2 regions of the Virgibacillus kekensis genome follow, and region 1 is predicted to be linked to the other one. Evidence: a T-box and tRNA genes for the amino acid it is inferred to sense, from the RefSeq annotation. Region 1 holds a T-box; the other holds one or more tRNA genes.
What was found. A T-box is a leader RNA that pairs with one kind of tRNA and senses whether it is charged. The one in region 1 lies ahead of serS (serine--tRNA ligase), so its partner is inferred to be a tRNA-Ser.

Region 1 (3,412 bases):
ATGGCCAGTCCAGAGGTTACTGAAGAAGTACTAAATGCAGTATCAATTCCAGTAATGGCTAAAGCACGTATTGGCCATATAGTTGAAGCACGTGTACTGGAAGCAATGGGTGTTGATTATATTGATGAGAGTGAAGTACTAACCCCTGCTGACGATGTTTTCCATCTAAAAAAATCCGATTACACTGTACCATTTGTCTGTGGATGCCGTAATCTTGGGGAAGCAGCACGCCGGATTGGCGAAGGTGCATCCATGCTTCGTACAAAAGGTGAACCAGGTACAGGAAACATTGTAGAAGCGGTTCGCCATATGCGTCAGGTTCAATCGGAAATCAGAATGCTGACTGCAATGTCTGAAGATGAAGTCATGACATTCGCAAAAGAAATCGGTGCTCCTTATAATTTACTACTTGAGATTAAAGAAGAAGGCCGTTTGCAGGTAGTTAACTTTGCTGCAGGTGGAGTAGCAACGCCAGCAGATGCAGCACTTATGATGCATCTTGGAGCAGATGGTGTGTTTGTTGGATCAGGTATCTTCAAATCCAACAACCCTGAAAAGTTTGCAAAGGCGATTGTAGAAGCGACAACACATTATAACGACTTCAAATTAATCGCTGAGCTGTCCAAAGGTCTCGGTACTGCAATGAAAGGTATTGAAATGAGTACCTTAGAGGCACATGATCGTATGCAGGATCGCAGCGAATAAGAAAGAAGGAATTCTTATGAATACAATTGGTGTGCTTGCACTCCAGGGAGCTGTTCGTGAACATATTCGTTCCATTGAGGCAACTGGTGCAAGAGCCGTTGAGATAAAACGTAAAGAACAGCTGGCTGAAATTGATGGACTGATTCTTCCAGGTGGAGAAAGTACAACAATGCGCCGTCTGATCGACAGTTATGATTTCTTTGATGCAATTCGTGAATTTGGAAGGCAAGGAAAACCAGTATTCGGAACTTGTGCAGGATTGATCCTTATGGCACAGGAAATCGAAGGTCAGGAAAAGGCCCACTTGGGACTTATGAATATGAAGGTTGCCAGAAATGCGTTTGGCCGTCAGGTTGCAAGTTTTGAAGCGGATCTTCCGGTAATGCATGTTGGCGATAACTTTAACGCTGTGTTTATCCGTGCGCCGTATATTCTGGAAGCTGGTCCCGAGGTTGAAGTCCTTGCATCCTACCAGGAACGTATTGTGGCGGCCAAACAAGGGCAGTATTTATGTACTGCGTTTCATCCAGAGCTGACTGACGATAACCGGTTTATTGAATATTTTGCCCAAATGGTGGAACAATCCAAAATGAAAGCGAGAACGGTCGTTTAGCGACGTATAAACTGGACCTAACCGTATGAGATAAAGGAAACATGGTGAGTAAAACGAACCAATGTTGACTTATCGCAAGGAGGGCTCGGGAAGTTTACTAGTCGCTGACCGTTGGAGCTGGAAAAACAAACACTTGCATCTTAGTATATAATTAGCTATGATATATCATAATATATGAAACAGTAATGCAAGGAAATAGTACCTGGAGTGCTTGACTGAAGAGAGTCGGTGGTTGGTGTGAACCGATGCAGGCGTCTTGGGAATCCATCCTTAAACTGGTTTATGAAAACGTTGATTAAGTAAACCCGGTTAAGTACCGTTACCAACTTTGAGCCGGAAGAGTTAATCTCTTCAATCAGGGTGGCAACGCGGGAATACAACTCTCGTCCCTATTCATTAGGGACGGGAGTTTTTTAGTCTATTTTTAAGCTTTTTAGTAAAGATTGTTACTTTTTAACCCTCGCAGTTGATAAAAAAGTACGACATAACAGCACACATTCGCTTCTGGAATAAGTTTGATTTAATCTTATAAATTAAAAATCGTAAGAAAGCGCAGGCAGAATACGTAGACTCCTGGGAGAACAGCACGAGTCCGAAGACCCCACAGCGGTGTTTTTCCGCGAGGAGGCTGAGGCCGTGCCCCCGGAAAGCAAGTATTCTGCCGGAGCGAAGCTTCGCTGTTACATCGCAGTTTATAGATTTTGTATAAAAACAACAATTTATATAAAACAACCTAGACAAAGAAAAATTTAAAGGAGGAATTATCATGCTTGATATGAAATACTTACGTAACAACTTTCAAGAGGTAAAGGAAAAACTGGCCCATCGTGGTGAGGATTTGTCTGATCTTGACCGTTTCGGGGAGCTGGATATTCGCCGCCGAGAGCTTATTACCGAAACCGAACAGTTAAAAGCAAAAAGAAATGAGGTTTCCAAGCAAATTTCCGTTCTGAAAAAAGAAAAGAAAGATGCAGAGCCAGCAATCAAAGAAATGCGCGAGGTTGGCGATCGTATTAAGGCGCTTGATACTGAGCTGAAAGAAATTGAAGAATCTCTAGAAACAATGATGCTATCCATTCCAAATATTCCACATGAAAGTGTACCTGTTGGCGAGGATGAAGATGATAATGTAGAAGTCCGAAAATGGGGTGAATTGCCTACGTTCGATTTTGATGCACAGCCACATTGGGACATAGCAACCAATTTGGATATCCTGGATTTTGAACGAGCTGGTAAAGTAACAGGTAGTCGATTTGTTTATTATAAAGGATTGGGTGCACGTCTTGAACGTGCGTTAATGAACTTTATGATGGATCTTCATGCTGATGAACATGGTTATGAAGAAATGCTCCCACCATATATGGTTAACCGGATGAGCATGACTGGAACCGGACAGCTTCCTAAGTTTGAAGAGGATGCATTTAAAGTGGAAGACTGGGACTACTTTTTAATTCCAACAGCCGAGGTTCCAGTAACCAACTATTACCGTGATGATATCCTGAAAGGTGAAGACCTGCCGAAAAAGTTTGTTGCATTCAGTGCCTGCTTCCGGTCTGAGGCTGGTTCTGCAGGACGCGATACACGTGGACTAATCCGTCAGCATCAGTTCAACAAGGTGGAGCTTGTCCATTTTGCCCAACCGGAAGATTCTTATGAAACCCTTGAAACCCTGACAGGGCATGCTGAAAAAGTACTACAGCTTCTTGAATTACCATACAGAGTTATGAGCATGTGCACAGGAGATCTTGGTTTCACTGCGGCCAAAAAATACGACATTGAAGTGTGGATTCCAAGTCAGGATACCTACCGTGAAATTTCTTCTTGCTCCAATTTTGAAGATTTTCAGGCAAGACGTGCTGGTATCCGTTTCCGTCGTGAAGAGAAGAGTAAGCCGGAATTTGTTCATACGTTGAATGGATCTGGTCTGGCGCTTGGCCGTACAGTAGCTGCCATTTTAGAGAATTACCAGCAGCAAGATGGTTCTGTTGTAGTTCCAAAAGCATTGCGTCCATATATGGGGGGCAAGGAAGTCATCAAATAAGTGTTAACATTTCTAAGTCTGGAAGTTATTCTTCTGGGCTTATTTTTTATGCA
Region 2 (3,412 bases), on a different contig from region 1:
AAAATAGAGATAAGAATATTACCCCTAAACGAAGAACTATAACCCTGTCCACTTTTTTCGCAATTTTTCCAGCAAGAATAAATGTCAGCGGCTGAAATGTAAATATGCCAAGGTTGTACATGGCAATTGTTATATAATCATTTGATTGCTTCCATAAGTATATATTTACAAATGTATTGGATAGAAAAATTCCTAAAGAGTATAATCCACCTATTAATAACAAAAAGATAAGGTCTTTGTTTATATCCACTTTTCCTGCTAAGAACTTTAAGCTTTTTTGCATATCTTCTGCTCCTTTTTATCGTTAATAGTGTGAGCAAATAATAGTTAGATATGCAATATGGTTCCTGAGCACAGAAAAGGCATGGGAATTTATCCCATGCCTTTAATTTAATGATAATTATTTTGCTTCGTTATAGTTTTTGTTAACTTCATCCCAGTTAACAACGTTCCAGAATGCAGAAGCATAATCAGGACGCTTGTTTTGATATTTCAGGTAGTATGCATGCTCCCACACATCCAGCCCTAAAATAGGAGTTTTTCCTTCTGAAAGCGGTGAATCCTGGTTAGGAGTGCTTGTAACTTCAAGTTCGCCGTTATTCACAACAAGCCAAGCCCATCCGGAACCAAAACGCCCTTTTGCAGCTGTTTCGAATTCTTCCTTAAACTTATCGAAGCTGCCAAAAGTATCGTCAATTTTCTTAGCTAGATCGCCTGAAGGCTTTCCGCCACCGTCTGGAGACATCACTTTCCAGAAAAGACTGTGGTTTGCATGACCGCCACCATTGTTGCGGACTGCTGTACGGATATCTTGTGGTACTGAATCCAGATCACTTACAATTTCCTCAATTGACTTGTTCTGAAGATCTGAATGACCTTCCAAAGCACTGTTCAACTTAGTTACATAAGTATTATGATGCTTTGTGTGGTGAATGTTCATGGTCTCTTTATCAATTGTTGGTTCGAGTGCATCGTATGCGTATGGTAGTTCTGGTAATTCAAAGTTTGCCATTTCTAATTTCCTCCCTTAATAATATGGTTATTAAAAGGATTCGAAAATTCACCCTTTAATGAAAGCCTATCAGAGCATTTCTGTACTTGCAAATTATTTGCACGGTATTAAAGGGATTAAGAATGGATGGCCACTATCTAAAGCCCAACTGTTATGGAAACAAAAAAACAAGCATCTGCTTGTTTTTGAAAGATGGCTCCGGACGGAATCGAACCGCCGACACAAGGATTTTCAGTCCTTTGCTCTACCGACTGAGCTACAGAGCCATGAAAAGTAATTTATGGTGTGTTTGTGTTTAATCAAGTCGTCGTACAAAAATATGTATGGAGGAGGTGGAGGGATTCGAACCCCCGCGCGGTTTGACCCGCCTGTCGGTTTTCAAGACCGATCCCTTCAGCCAGACTTGGGTACACCTCCGTGTACAATATGGTGGACCCTGCAGGATTCGAACCTGCGACCGATCGGTTATGAGCCGATAGCTCTGACCAGCTGAGCTAAGGGTCCTTCAATTATGTTATTTTATGGGGCGACCGGTGGGGATCGAACCCACGAATGCCGGAGCCACAATCCGGTGCGTTAACCACTTCGCCACGACCGCCATATTAGTAAATATTTTATAAAATGAAAATTGGTGGCGGCGGAGGGGATCGAACCCCCGACCTCACGGGTATGAACCGTACGCTCTCGCCAGCTGAGCTACACCGCCCTGGCTCCACAGGTAGGAATCGAACCTACGACCGATCGGTTAACAGCCGATTGCTCTACCGCTGAGCTACTGTGGAATAAATTTAAGTATTTATGTTTTGCTTGTCTATGTTGTATTAATCATTTTAGCGACAAGATATAATTTACCATGTCCCACACAATCTGTCAATAACTTTCTTGCATTATTTTCATAGAGTATGGAATGCCTTCTGTACAAGCACCGATAAATACTATAGCATTAAACGCTCATGTTTTCAATCATAATATCTAATCACATAGCAAAAAAAGAGACGCCTAAGCGCCTCTTTCCTTTAATTAATCTCCAAGTACTTCTTCAGCGATGTTAACCGCGTGGTCGCCAATTCGCTCAAGGTTACTGATAATATCAACAAAGACAATACCCGCTGAACCACTGCACAATCCCTCGTTCATTCGAATGATGTGCTTTTTGCGGTATGTCCGTTCCATCTGATCAATTTCATCCTCTTTCTGAACTACAGCCAGCGCTTCTTCACGATCCATGTTATCCAATGCTCCAACCGCCTGCTTAACAGTCATGGTGGTTAGATTAAACATTTCATTTAAGTCATCTTGCGCCTGATCAGTAAGATGAACTTTGTTGGAAACTTTATAATCAACAAGTTCAATGATGTTTTCAAAATGATCACCAATCCGCTCTATATCACGTACAGAGTTCATTAGTGCTGAGTGTTTAGCACTTTCCAATTCTGACATGGATTCACGGGAAATATCAACCAGGTAATCCGTAATGCTGCGGTCCAAGCTGTTCAAAGCTCCCTCAATCTGTGTCGCCATTTCTGAATGCTTCTTGGACTTAGTATTTAAATAGTTATTTGTCTCTTCCAGTCCCTGATGAGCATACTCGCCCATTCGGATTACTTCGGCCTTAGCCTGGTCCAGTGCAAGGGCCGATGACTGCTGAATAAATATTGGATCGAGATGTTTTGGTTTGTATTCGACCGTCGTATCTTCTCCTGGAACCAACTTGGTTACCAGCCATGCAAGTCCCGCAATGAATGGAAACTGAATAAGAGTGTTTAAAAAGTTAAAGCTACCATGTGCCACCGCTATTGTCATTTTTTCATCAAGATTCCACTGTTCTTGTACAAAACCTACATAATCCCTAAAGAATCCTAACAATATTAAAAAGAGGGTTGTACCAATCAGATTGAAAATTACGTGTGTGAATGCAGCGCGTCTTGCTGCTACACTTGCCCCAATCGCCGCGAAAACCGCGGTAATTGTAGTACCGATGTTATCCCCGAACAATACAGGAATTGCTGCCTGAAGTCCAATTGCGCCCTCAGAGTATAATCCCTGAAGAACACCAATTGTAGCACTGGAGCTTTGCACAATTACAGTAAATAAAGTTCCAATTACCACCCCTAGTACTGGATTTTGACTCATGTTAACAGTTAATTCCTGAAATGCTTCCAGACTGCGAAGCGGGTGCATACCGCTGCTCATGAGTTCCAGACCATAAAACAGAGAGCCGAAGCCAAAAATAGATTGCCCAACAGCTTGTACTTTCTGATTTTTAATAAAGAAAAGCAAAAATGCGCCTGCAGCCATAATTGGCAGTGAGTATGCCCCTAGATCTATACCAATAATAAATGCTGTTACCGTTGTACCAATATTGGCACCCATAATAACACCAATAGCTTGTCGAAGTGT

Region 2: it has a tRNA-Ser gene. The T-box ahead of serS (serine--tRNA ligase) is inferred to sense a tRNA for this amino acid. The anticodon was not compared.

Annotation. Positions count from the first base shown of each region.
Region 1 covers NZ_JBHSFU010000004.1:1,167,904-1,171,315, forward strand. Annotated here, with positions in the region: gene pdxS (pyridoxal 5'-phosphate synthase lyase subunit PdxS) at 1-705, shown strand, start outside; gene pdxT (pyridoxal 5'-phosphate synthase glutaminase subunit PdxT) at 722-1,318, shown strand; T-box leader at 1,495-1,712, shown strand; gene serS (serine--tRNA ligase) at 2,085-3,359, shown strand.
Region 2 covers NZ_JBHSFU010000006.1:108,024-111,435, forward strand. Annotated here, with positions in the region: gene ACFO3D_RS11445 (MFS transporter) at 1-283, opposite strand, end outside; gene ACFO3D_RS11450 (superoxide dismutase) at 401-1,012, opposite strand; tRNA gene ACFO3D_RS11455 (tRNA-Phe) at 1,206-1,278, opposite strand; tRNA gene ACFO3D_RS11460 (tRNA-Ser) at 1,337-1,429, opposite strand; tRNA gene ACFO3D_RS11465 (tRNA-Ile) at 1,440-1,516, opposite strand; tRNA gene ACFO3D_RS11470 (tRNA-His) at 1,535-1,610, opposite strand; tRNA gene ACFO3D_RS11475 (tRNA-Met) at 1,642-1,718, opposite strand; tRNA gene ACFO3D_RS11480 (tRNA-Asn) at 1,720-1,794, opposite strand; gene ACFO3D_RS11485 (Na/Pi cotransporter family protein) at 2,033-3,412, opposite strand, start outside.